One region of the Paenibacillus sp. Y660 genome, then DNA from elsewhere that is predicted to be linked to it. Evidence: predicted binding sites of a transcription regulator. Region 1 holds the regulator's gene; each other region holds the start of a gene.
The links. The regulator Rex, encoded in region 1, represses fermentation and respiration genes when NADH is low (regulators of the CRP and FNR family bind a similar motif). The targets are predictions, from matches to a motif close to TTGTGAAATATTTCACAA.

Region 1 (3,156 bases):
ATCATCGTTTGCTTCCGGCCTATTCTCATCTTATTATTGATGAAGCGCATCATGTTGAAGAGGTGGCTGGCAAGCATCTCGGCATGCAAATCAATTATTTTTCTTTGACACAGGCTGTGCTTCGCTTGTTCAAGGACAATCGTTCAGGGCTTTTGCCTGCGCTGCGTCAGAAGCTTATGTACGAGGATGACGCTCACCAAGCTTCCTGGCTGGAGACGATTGATACGGTTATTCCTATTTTTCAAGAGATTAAGGAGCACTGGGATAAACTATTTGAAATGCTTTATAGCTTTACGTCTACCTCTTCGGATAGTCCAACCGAGAATGGGCAGTCTGTGTGCCGCCTTAAGAAAAACGAGCTTCCAGCAAGCTGGGAAGATGGCGTTACAGTTGAAGAGAATTTACATACCGAGCTTAACCGTGTAGTTCGCACTGTCGACAAGATGGTTACCGATATTAAAGACCGAGTAGACGATTCTGGCGTACAGGCGATCATTACCGATCTTAACGGAGCCGTTCGCGATTTATCGCGTCTTAAGGATGAGCTGCGGACCTTTATAAAGCTTGATCTTGCGGATTCGGTATTTTGGATCGAGGCGAGCAGCACTTACCGTCATCGGTCTGTACAATTGTATGGCGTTCCTGTAGATGTAAGCGCGCAGCTTCAAAAGTACTTCTTTGATGTAAAAGAGAGCATCGTATTGACGTCAGCAACGTTATCGGTGCAAAAATCATTTCAATATGCATCAGAGCAGCTCGGGCTGACTGGCTATGAAGAGCAAGGAAAGCTTAAAACCGTACAGCTTCCCTCGCCCTTCAACTATAGGGAGCAGGCACTCGTTGTCATACCTCGTAATTTTCCGGCGCTGCGAGGCGCTGCTGTAGATGATTCTTACTTGGATATGCTTGTAAAATCGCTCGCTGACGCTGCAAAGGAAACGAACGGCAGAATGCTCGTGCTGTTCACGTCCTACCGGATGCTTAAGCAGGTATATGAGCCGCTTAAGGATCAATTAAGCGCAGCAGGCATTCAAGTACTCGGACAGGGCATCGACAGCGGCAACCGTACAAAGCTCACTAGACGATTCCGCCAGACGCCTGAGTCTGTTCTTCTTGGTACGAGCAGCTTCTGGGAAGGTGTAGATATTCCTGGCGAAGCTTTGATTTGCCTGGCTATCGTTCGATTGCCATTCCAGCCGCCGAATCATCCATTAGCAGAGGCCAAGGCTGAAATGCTGCAGCGTCAAAAGCAAAACCCATTTATGAAGCTGTCTATTCCTCAAGCGGTTATACGCTTTAAACAGGGCTTCGGAAGGCTTGTAAGAACATCGCAGGATAAGGGTATTGTAATCATATATGATACGAGGGTAATTGATACGTACTATGGGAAGCATTTCTTATATTCCTTGCCGGGTCCAAAAATCGAAACGATGCATACGGATCAAATGATTGTACGGATGCGGGAATGGTTGTCGGAAGAAAAGCAGGAAGTTCCGCAGTTGAGTCAAGCTGCGTCTAGTGCTGAGGAGGAGAAGCGATGAAGCAAACGAAAATATCGGAGGCCGTAGTCAGAAGGCTCCCGATTTATCTCCAAGTATTGAACGAAATGCATAATCGCGAAATTCAAACCGTTTCATCACAAGAATTAGGCGTGAAGCTTGATCTAAATCCTGCTCAAATCCGTAAGGATCTTGCTTATTTCGGTGATTTTGGGCGCAAGGGTGTCGGCTATGACGTCGTTTATTTAATTGAAAAGATACGGCAGATTTTGAAGGTTGATCAGACGATTAAGGTTGCATTGGTGGGAGCCGGCAATTTAGGACATGCCTTATGCAATTACAATAAATACTCGAAGGACAACATGCAAATTACGGCCGTATTCGACGTGCACCCAAGCAAAATCGGAACGAGCATTAACAATTTGATCGTGCTGCCTATGAGCGAATTGGCGAATACCGTTTCGGAGCAAAAGATTAGAATTGGCATTATAACGGTGCCGGCTTTTGAAGCACAAAATGTCGCCAATCAATTCGTGGAGGCAGGCGTAGAGGGGATATTGAACTTTGCGCCTGCCATCCTGCGTGTTCCGGATGAGATTCGAATACATAACGCGGATTTCACGAAGGAGCTGCTTAGCTTAGCCTACTATTTAGTTAGAGAAGGAGAGTCCAAGGATGAGTCAGATTTGGATTGAAGATGGTTTGTTTGTTACGATGGATGATGCAAATCCAACGTTTAAGGGACATATGGTCGTTACGGATGACCGGATTACCTATATAGGTACGGAAGCGCCTGTACAGCTTTCAGAAGGCGTCCAAAAAATCGACGGAAGCAAGCTGGCATTTATGCCAGGCCTTATTAACACACATGGCCACGCGGCGATGAGCCTGCTGCGGGGATACTCCGATGATCAGAATCTGCAAGTATGGCTAGAGCAGAAAATGTGGCCGATGGAAGGAAAATATGTCGATCAGGATACGCGTGCCGGCAGCGCTCTTGCTATTGTTGAAATGCTCCGCTCGGGTACAACGGCTTTTGTCGATATGTATGATCGGATGGATCAGGTTGCACAAATGGTAGAACAGAGCGGTATCCGCGGCGTATTGACACGAGGTGTAATTGGCCTATGCCCGCCGGACGTTCAAGAGGCAAAGCTTGCTGAGGCAATCGCATTCGCGCGCGATTGGAACGGCAAAGCGGATGGCCGCATTACAACGATGATTTCTCCGCATGCGCCTTATACATGTCCGCCGGATTATATTGAACGGTTTGTCCAGGCAGCACATGATTACAACTTGCCGCTGCATACGCATATGTCCGAAACATTAGCTGAGGTTGAGCAAAATGTTAGGGATTACGGCGTTCGTCCCGTTGAGCATTTGGAGCGGCTTGGCTTCTTCTCGCGCCCAGCGCTCGTTGCGCATGCCGTGCATCTAAACGATGCTGAGATCGAGATCCTTGCTGCCAAGGGGGTAGCGGTATCGCATAACCCAGTAAGCAATCTTAAGCTTGCGAGCGGCATCGCGCGCGTACCCGACCTGCTTCGTGCCGGCGTGACCGTATCGCTTGGAACGGACAGTGTCGCAAGCAACAATAATTTGGATTTGTTTGAGGAAATTCGGTTCTCTGCTCTGCTGCACAAAGGCGTGTCAGGCG
Region 2 (3,156 bases), on a different contig from region 1:
ATTTGGGGACGGACAGGCCTTTGTTTGATATTCTTCCAGAAGTGGTAGAGGCCGTGAATATTCCTGTTATCGCTGCCGGAGGCATACTTTATGGACAGGATGTAGCCAAAGCTATTCAAATGGGTGCTGCCGGAGTACAGATCGGAACCCGTTTTGTCGCGAGCATCGAATGCGATGCGCATCAGTCAGTGAAGCAAAAGTATGTAGATTGTAATGAGGGTGATACCGTACTCGTGAAAACTACGGTTGGTTTGCAAGGTCGGGCGATTAAAAATCAATTTACGGCATTGATCAGCGGAGGTAAAAAGTTAAAGATTGCTAAGTGCTATGACTGCCTTAAACATTGTTCCTATCAATTTTGCACATTGGATTCCCTCATAAAGACGACCTTAGGGGATACGGATACCGGGCTGGTTTTTGCCGGCGCTAGAGTTCACGAAATAAAAGATATATTACCTGTACAAGTCATAGTTGATAATATTATAAAAGAATATGAGTTGGCTATTCATGGAGGACTCGAGAACGTTTGCCCAACAGCTTAGCTCGAAACGATCGGATACGATTGAAATCAAATTATCTGCTATGGGACAGGATATCGTGTTTCTTGTTACAGGGGGTGCAGCCCACATCGGAGCAGTAGCAACAGCGTATGTATCGGATGATAAGCATGCCATTGTAAATGTTCTTTCGCTTCCCGGCCATCGTGAGGGGGACCTGGCGTCCGAATTGGCAGAGACGGCGGCTCTTGCCATAGGCCATACAGTTGCTGTATTGGTCGGTATCCATTTGGATTCTCCCGCAAGGGGGGACATTGAGGCCATCGTTGAAGAAGCTAGAGCGAAGATGAAGCAACTGCTTGATTGTAGTGAGTGGCAGTGTGATAAAGATCATAGTGAGAAGCGAGTCGTTTACTTATAATGAGGTTAATTCACAGACCAAGAAGGGCTATAAGCCTTCTTAGCTTAAATTACAGGAGGAGAACAGGATGAAGAAGTGGATGTTGGCTATGTGTCTAATCGTTGCAGTCGTATTGATTGTGTCAGCATGCGGCAAAGCGGAGGAGAGCAAGGGAGAAACGAATACAAATGCAAATACTAACGTAAGCGGAGCGGTGAAGGAGTTTACGATCGATGCCAAAAATTTCGAATTCGATCTAAAAGAAATCAAGGTAAACAAAGGCGATACAGTAAAGCTGACCCTAAAAAACTCGCAAGGTAATCATGCCGTTGTAGTGGAAGGCTATAAGAAAGAAGTGCAAGGCAATAAAACCATTTCGTTTGTTGCCGACAAAACCGGAGAGTTTGCTTACATATGTTCGATTTTCTGCGGGGCGGGCCATAATAAAATGACCGGTAAATTAATTGTTGAATAAATAGCGTTGAAAGTGAGGACGCCGCCTTCCTGCATGTTTCGCCGCTTGCATGCCGATTTTTTAACAACAATAGCTGCTGTATACGTCTGCCCTCATCATGTTCGCGTGGTGGGGGCTGTTTTTTGACGGCAATCGCAATAAAAAAGACACAAACAATTGAGAGCATTTGTGATCATTATCACAGATACCGAGACATCGTTGAACGTACAATAATTACAACGAAAAAAAGTTGGAAACGGGGGTATACAGGATGGGAAAGAAACCGAAGCCATTGCAATCTCACGAAGAACATTCACTTAAGGGAACGTTTGTATCCGTAATGCTTTTGGGAGGTTTTCTTATCGTCACATGGCTTAGCGTATTTATATTATTTTTATATAGGGGGTAATGAAACATGCATATTCATCGGTTGGAGAAAATTTGGATCATGTTTGGGATCACGATGCTCATTGTGTTCCTTGGAGTAATAGGGGTAGGCGCATTTGCGATGGGCATGCAGCCACCGACCGGACATCACCATTCGATCGATCCGGAGAAAGTGGATGAAACGGCTCCTTTCGATAACCCTGGCTTAGAGAGGATCGGAGAGAACGAGTATAACGCCTACATGGTGGCGTTTGCATTCGGGTACAAGCCGGAAAAGCTGGAAGTGCCTGCAGGAGCGACGATTCATTTTCAAATTACGAGCAGCGATGTCGTTCATGGCTTTCAAATTCCGGGGACAAATGTGAATATGATGGTTGTTCCGGGCGAGGTCAACCATTTGAGCTATACCTTTGACAAACCGGGCGAATATTTGATCCTTTGCAATGAGTATTGCGGAGCCGGACACGAATATATGTCCACAACGATTATAGTGAAATAGAAGGGATGATCAAGATGCTTCAACAGAGTCTTACAGGCTTTGACCGCAGAGATTCGAATATTGTTCTCGCGCATCTCATTGTGGCGTTCAGCGCACTGCTTCTAGGAGGCATAGCCGGGGTGCTGCAGGGGTTAGTACGAGGCGGCATGATTACGCTTCCTGCCGGAATTGGCTACTACCAGCTGCTTACTGCGCATGGCGTTTTAATGGCGTTAATTTTCACGACTTTTTTCATTATTGGATTTTTGTATTCGGGTGTGGCTAAGACTCTGGGTGGAAAGCTTCTCCCTCTAGCGAGACGGCTCGGTTGGGCGGGTTTTCTACTCATGACGATAGGAACGGCGATCGCTACGATTGTAATCCTGCTCAACAAAGCGACGGTCCTCTATACGTTTTATGCTCCGATGAAGGCTTCTCCGTATTTTTATATTGCGCTAGCTCTCGTTGTGGTGGGCAGCTGGCTGAGCGGCTTCGGTATCTTTCATCAATATCGCTGCTGGAGAAAGAAACATCAGGGGAAACTGTCTCCCTTGTTTTCATTCATGGCCGTTGTAACGATGCTAATGTGGCTTGTTGCGACGATTGGTGTAGCGGCCACGGTGCTCCTGCAATTTATTCCTTGGTCGTTCGGATGGGTAGATAAAATAGATGTGATGGTCAGCCGCACCTTGTTCTGGTATTTTGGACATCCTTTAGTTTATTTCTGGCTGCTGCCCGCCTATATTTACTGGTATGTCATTATTCCTAAAATAATTGGAGGCAAAATTTTCAGTGATGCGCTTGCAAGGCTCTCTTTTTTGCTGTTATTGCTGTTTTCGATTCCCGTCGGTTTTCATCATCAGCTCATGGAGCCCGGCATTTCACCGCTTTGGAAATACATTCAGGTCGTACTGACTTTTATGGTTGTCGTCCCTTCGCT
Region 3 (3,156 bases), on a different contig from region 1:
CTTTCTGAAGGATAACTCCAACTATACTATCTTCGATAATGACTGCGTTAAACACATGGGAAGACTTGCGAAATGGATCTATTTGTCCGAACATGTCACCTTCCTGATACATATATAAGATGAATTGTCTGCCTTCATCCGAAGATTTTGTCATTTTAATTCTCCCGCTTTTAATGAAATACAACTTGTCGGCAGGGTCGCCTTCCCAAAATAAATGCGAACCGCTAACAGCTTTGGTCTCGTACATAATTTGCTGCAATTTCATGAGGTTGTCAGCAGAAAAACATTCCGTGTTCCGGACATTGGATTCAGTTGAACTGTTCGATATATTCATTGGCATGATCGCTCCGTTCCTAAATCATTAATAGTTAATATAGTATATCCATCTTTCCTATCTATCGATGTGATTTACATCACAATCACATTTGTCGGCAGTGTGACATTCTTCACTTACACAGTCCATTATTTTGTCTAAGGTGAAACTATACGAATCAGAAAAGGAGAAGTGATGGCGATGCTTTCAGGAGTTGTTTTGGCAGGTGGAACAAATCGTCAAATGAAGGGAGAGCTGAAGGCACTCCTTCCTTTTGGCGGAAAACCAATGATTGCGAGGCAATTGGATCGTATGCGGGATTTATGTGACGAATTGATTGTTGTTACCCATGATCCTAAGCCTTTTTTAAATATAGTTAATCGATCGGTACGAATTATTACCGACTTTTATGAAGGTCATGGCCCTCTTGGAGGGCTGCACGCTGCATTGTCTCTTGCGAAGCACGCTTCTGTGTGGGTAGTTGGGTGCGATATGCCATTCATTTCCAGTAAAGCGGCGGAGTTAATGCTGGAAAGGAAGCGTGATGGTTTTGAAGCTGTAGTGCCTTTGATCGCTGGGGAGATTTATCCTTTACACGCCGTTTATGATCGGATGTGCGCCTCGCATATCGTTCCGCTTCTTCATCAGGGGGAAACGCAGATCTCTGCTTTGCTGAAGCATGTCTTTTGGAGCGAACAGGATGACCGGTTTTTGTACGAGAACGGTGTCGACTTGAATTTTGTGTCCAGTATAAAGTCGATTGAGGATTTTGAGGCAATGAGCCGGTGGGAAGCTTCGAAGCAGTAACAAGTGATTCGGTGCTTTTTTGGGTAAAAGCGGCGGCAGGATTGATAACTCAAACTGTCGCCTATCCTGGATAAGCCTCGCTAGAGGATTTCTCATCAATTATATTGTGAAAATATTCACAAATTGTTCATGAAGAACGGTTACCAACTGTGACATTAATCATAGTTTGGGATTTCGATTCGGCTTAAGCTAAAAGCATAACAACAAAGCATGGCACACATTTTTGACAATATAAAGGAGTGGATGGCGTATGGCAACGAAAGAAGCGAAAGCAACCGAAAAAATCTCGGCCGGGGAAGAAGTCAATCAACTGGTGGCTCGAGCTAAACAAGCTCAGCAGCAATTTCTGAAGCTGGATCAAGCGCAAGTCGATCACATCGTTCAACAGATGGCGCTGGCCGGCGTCGATCGGCATATGGCACTCGCAAAGCTGGCTGTGGAGGAAACGGGACGCGGCGTCTACGAAGACAAGATTACGAAAAATCTGTTCGCTACGGAATACATTTATCACAGCATTAAAAACAATAAAACGGTAGGCGTTATTGAAGAAAACTCGTACGAGAACTATCAGATGGTTGCTGAACCGGTTGGGGTTATCGCTGGGGTAACGCCTGTCACGAACCCGACATCAACGACCATGTTCAAGTCGTTAATCGCGACGAAAACCCGGAATCCTATCATTTTCGCCTTTCACCCCTCGGCTCAACAATCAAGCGCTGCGGCAGCAGCAACATTGCTTGATGCGGCTGTGAAAGCTGGTGCGCCTGAGCATTGCATGCAATGGGTTGTACATCCATCCGTAGAGGCTACGCAGCTCCTGATGAACCACCCGGATGTTGCCCTGGTGCTTGCCACGGGGGGATCATCCATGGTAAAGGCGGCTTACAGTACCGGCAAACCGGCTCTGGGGGTAGGACCAGGCAATGTGCCGTGTTTCATTGAAAAATCGGCCAATTTGCAGCAGGCTGTCAACGATTTGATCCTTTCCAAAACGTTCGACAACGGCATGATTTGCGCATCGGAGCAGGCTGTTATTATTGAAGAATCGATATTTGTGGATACCAAAAAGCTGATGACTGAGCAAGGTTGCTATTTTTTGAACAAAGAAGAAACGGAAGCTGTCTCGGGGCTGGTGATTAACACTGAAAAATGTGCGGTTAACGCGATTATCGTAGGCCAATCCGCTGTTAAAATCGCCGAAATGGCGGGCATCAACGTTCCATCGGCAACCAAAATATTAGTGGCTGAATTAGCGGGCGTAGGCGAGGCCTTCCCATTATCGGCCGAGAAGTTAAGTCCTGTACTCGCTTGCTACAAAGTGAAGAATGCAGAGCAAGGCATTGAGAGGGCCGTAGAGATCGTCAAGTTTGGCGGAATGGGACATTCATCGGTCATTCATTCGCAGAACGAAAAAGTCATCGGGGCCTTCTCCGATAAACTGCAAACAGGACGCATTATTGTGAATTCGCCTTCCACGCACGGAGCGATCGGCGATATTTACAACACGAACCTGCCTTCTCTGACACTGGGCTGCGGTTCTTATGGACATAACTCCACGACTTCTAACGTCAGTGCGGTTAATTTGATTAACTTGAAACGGGTCGCTTACCGGACCGTCAATATGCAGTGGTTTAAAATACCGCCAAAAATTTATTTTGAAAAAGGAGCAACGCAGTATCTGGAGAAAATGCCGGACATTACGCGGGTCATGATTGTTACGGATCCGATGATGGTGAAGCTCGGCTACGTAGAGCGGGTGGAGTATTATCTTCGCAAACGCCAGCTCCCGGTTTACATCGAAGTATTCTCGGATGTGGAGCCCGATCCGTCGGTAGAAACGGTTGAACGGGGCCGGGCGCAGATGGCCAGCTTTAACCCGGATTGCATTATCGCACTGGGCGGCGGGTCACCGATGGATGCTGCCAAAGCGATGTGGCTGTTCTATGAATATCCGGATACGAGCTTTGATGCACTGAAGCAGAAATTCATGGATATCCGGAAACGGGTTTACAAATATCCGCGGCTGGGGCGCAAGG
Region 4 (3,156 bases), on a different contig from region 1:
CTACGATTTGTGTTTTCTCGTCTACGGTTAGGATGACATGATCTACTCCGCCTTTAGCCATCGGCTTGCCAATTACGGTGTACTTATCATCCGTAATGTTCGTAATAATACCGTCTGTGCCCACTGCATTTTGCTCATTTTCGTCAGCCGTAGTGTCCACCACCACATATTTTGTTGTTGCTTGAGGCGGAATGCTCATCGTAACGGCCGGGCCGTAAAACGCTTTGACGCTCATGCCTGGCTTGATCGCGTTAGCTTCAATAGTCTTGCCATTTTGGTCAAGAAGCTGTGCTTTGTCGGCAAAATGCAAAACGATCGTATCCTCGATCGAGGTATAAATATCTTTTCCTTTTACGACAATCCCGTTTTCTTTCACTTCAGACACGGTGCCGTCAATTGCGGTAAAGCTTTGGTCTTGTACGACAAGCGTCAATGCTGTTCCTTGTGCTGGAATGCTTTTTGTAATCGCTGCGCCGTAAAACGCTTTAACGACTTTCTTCTCATCAATAATCGTTTTTAAAGGAACTCTTTTTCCTTTTGCATCAACAATCTTTGTATCCTTGGTGATCGATAGTACGATTTCACTCTGATCGCCTACCGCAAGAGCGCGGCCAGTAACGGTAATGAATTTGCCTGTTTTATCGTTTACGAAATTCGTAATTTGACCCATAGTAGCCGGTACAATCTTAAATTGATTTTGAACATTTCCTTGCCCGTTATGGATCGTATGAGGCGGAACGTCCTGCGCGCTTGCTGCCATCGGCATTGCTGCCATCGCAAAAATAGACGCTGTTGCTAATACTTTGTACATTTTGTTCATCTGTCATTCCTCCAATTCTGAATCATGCTGCATGTTCGGTTATCGAAATGGCCTGCATGATTTTAGACGGCGAGGTTTTTTGGAATGTTGCACAACCCTCATTTATGTATGGTAAATATTTACTTAGTTTTGTGTATTGTGTGAACGTTTAATCTCATTCTATTGGGTAAAATGGTCCATCCCCTGCCTCGCAGCGGTGTCGGTATTTGTCTAAATCGACACGCCCCTCCTCACTCGTTGCGACGCCCTCCCCATTTAAGAACAGCGTCTGCATATAACGGGCTTCCTCATCCCGAATCGCGATCTCTCCCTTTGCATTAACGACTCTGTGCCACGGAAGCTGATGAATATCGCTTAGCGAATGAAGAATCCGCACGACCTGACGCGCGCCTCTGCGGCTTCCCGCATGCTCCGCAATTTGTCCATAGGTCATAACTGACCCTTCCGGAATGGCTTTAATGACCGCAATAACCCTTTGAGTAAAAGGCTGCATATGTGTCACTCCCTCTCTAAAAATATAGTGCTTTCGGTCCATGATAGCGCATAACATTATTTTTTTTGAAAAAAGTTATAAATTTCTTTTTAACTTTTGCCTAAAACGATGTAGAATAGAAGCAAAGGGTTCAAATCCGATTACGTCTACTCGCTATCGCATCTCCTTTCTTGAAGCGGAGATTAAACTGTTATGTGCACACAAACATTTTTTCGAGAAACTATGTGAAAAGTGTAACAATCTTTTAACAGTGTATCCTTACCTTAGCGGCTGACACAATTGTGACTAAAACTTACTTTCAACTTTACGTAAAGGAGGACATTCTATTATGTCACAACCATCTGCAGGACAAGAGATCGCAGCAAGCCTAATCGATGAGAAACAATCGTTGGATGTACTTGATCAGTTAATGAAGCCGGAGGTTCAACAGTCATTGACTGTGCTCGTGGACAATCTTCCGAAATTAGCTGAAATGGTCACGCTTATGACCAAAGCTTATGATTTTGCACAAAACATTGCTACAGACAAAGTATTGATCAACGATTTCGCTCAAGGTATCGGTGAATTCGTCAAACCGGTCCAAGAGAAAGCAAAAGGTATCGCTACAGCAGCTATTGAAGCGGGCGAGCGCTCCCAAGAAGCTGCCGGTTCTACTGTTGGCCTCTTCGCTATGTTGAAAATGTTGAAGGATCCAGAAGTTCAAAAAACGCTGCGCTTTGCGCAAGCTTTCCTTAGCGTGTTGTCTGAACGCAAAAACGTATAATACACTGATTACGCATAGAACGAACGGAGGATGAACATGTCGAAGCAAATTTTAATTCTTGGTGGCGGTTATGGCGGCTTGCTTACTGCTCTAACAGCACGCAAACACTTGTCAGCAGCAGAAGCTAGCATCACAATCGTGAACCGTTTCCCCACTCACCAAATCATTACTGAGCTGCACAGACTTGCAGGAGACACCATTGCTGAGCAAGCGGTTGCTCTTCCACTTAGCAAGCTGCTAGGCGACAAGCATGTCAATATCATCGTTGATTCGGTGAAAGAAATTAAACCAAACGATAAGCAAGTTGTTCTTGCAAGCGGTCAAGTACAGAAGTACGATACGCTTGTTGTGGCGCTCGGAAGCGAAACGAACTACTTCGGTATCCCAGGCTTGGAAGAGAACAGCCTTGTTCTTAAATCCGTTGCTGATGCCAACCGCATCCGCAAGCATGTTGAGGATCGTCTTGACGCTTACAAAAAATCAGGCAACAAAGCTGACGCAACGATCGTTGTGGGCGGCGGCGGCTTGACTGGCGTTGAGCTTGTTGGCGAATTCGCTGACAGACTTCCTGAGATTTGCCGCAGCAAAGGAATCGACTTCAATGATATTTCGCTTTATTGCGTAGAGGCTGGTCCAGCCGTTCTGCCAATCTTCCCGAAAGTATTGATCGACCGTGCTGTGACAAGCCTTGAGAAACGCGGCGTAAACTTCATTACTAGCGTTGCAATTACAGAAGCAACAAAAAGCTCCGTTTCACTTAAAGACGGACGCACAATCGAGTCCAGCACAATCATCTGGACTGGCGGCGTAAAAGGAAACCCTGTTGTCGGAAGCAGCGGCCTTGCAGAAGACCGCGGCCGTTCACTCGTTACGCCAACGCTGCAATCCACATCTCATGCTGATGTTTTCCTTGCTGGAGACTGCGCAGTTGTATTCCCAGAAGGCAGCGAGCGTCCTTACCCGCCAACAGCACAGCTTGCATGGCAAATGGGCGAAACGGTAGGCTACAACCTAGCGGTTCAAATCAAAGGCGGCGTGATGGATAAGTTCGTACCCGTATTCTCCGGAACGCTTGGCAGC

Region 2: the regulator Rex is predicted to act here: its motif matches at 1,539-1,556, upstream of AC2TDN_RS14975 (cytochrome c oxidase subunit II).
Region 3: the regulator Rex is predicted to act here: its motif matches at 1,225-1,242, upstream of adhE (bifunctional acetaldehyde-CoA/alcohol dehydrogenase).
Region 4: the regulator Rex is predicted to act here: its motif matches at 1,536-1,553, upstream of AC2TDN_RS25160 (DUF1641 domain-containing protein).

The regions. Positions count from the first base shown of each region.
Region 1 covers NZ_JBXBBJ010000002.1:63,858-67,013, reverse strand. Annotated here, with positions in the region: gene dinG (ATP-dependent DNA helicase DinG) at 1-1,541, shown strand, start outside; gene AC2TDN_RS03095 (redox-sensing transcriptional repressor Rex) at 1,538-2,194, shown strand; gene AC2TDN_RS03090 (amidohydrolase) at 2,175-3,156, shown strand, end outside.
Region 2 covers NZ_JBXBBJ010000011.1:128,312-131,467, reverse strand. Annotated here, with positions in the region: gene AC2TDN_RS14990 (NAD(P)H-dependent flavin oxidoreductase) at 1-542, shown strand, start outside; gene lpdD (prenylated flavin chaperone LpdD) at 508-918, shown strand; gene AC2TDN_RS14980 (cupredoxin domain-containing protein) at 986-1,372, shown strand; gene AC2TDN_RS14975 (cytochrome c oxidase subunit II) at 1,767-2,237, shown strand; gene AC2TDN_RS14970 (cbb3-type cytochrome c oxidase subunit I) at 2,252-3,156, shown strand, end outside.
Region 3 covers NZ_JBXBBJ010000011.1:116,840-119,995, reverse strand. Annotated here, with positions in the region: gene AC2TDN_RS14925 (Crp/Fnr family transcriptional regulator) at 1-334, opposite strand, end outside; gene mobA (molybdenum cofactor guanylyltransferase) at 515-1,120, shown strand; gene adhE (bifunctional acetaldehyde-CoA/alcohol dehydrogenase) at 1,371-3,156, shown strand, end outside.
Region 4 covers NZ_JBXBBJ010000043.1:13,663-16,818, forward strand. Annotated here, with positions in the region: gene AC2TDN_RS25150 (peptidase) at 1-820, opposite strand, end outside; gene AC2TDN_RS25155 (MGMT family protein) at 975-1,313, opposite strand; gene AC2TDN_RS25160 (DUF1641 domain-containing protein) at 1,642-2,076, shown strand; gene AC2TDN_RS25165 (NAD(P)/FAD-dependent oxidoreductase) at 2,113-3,156, shown strand, end outside.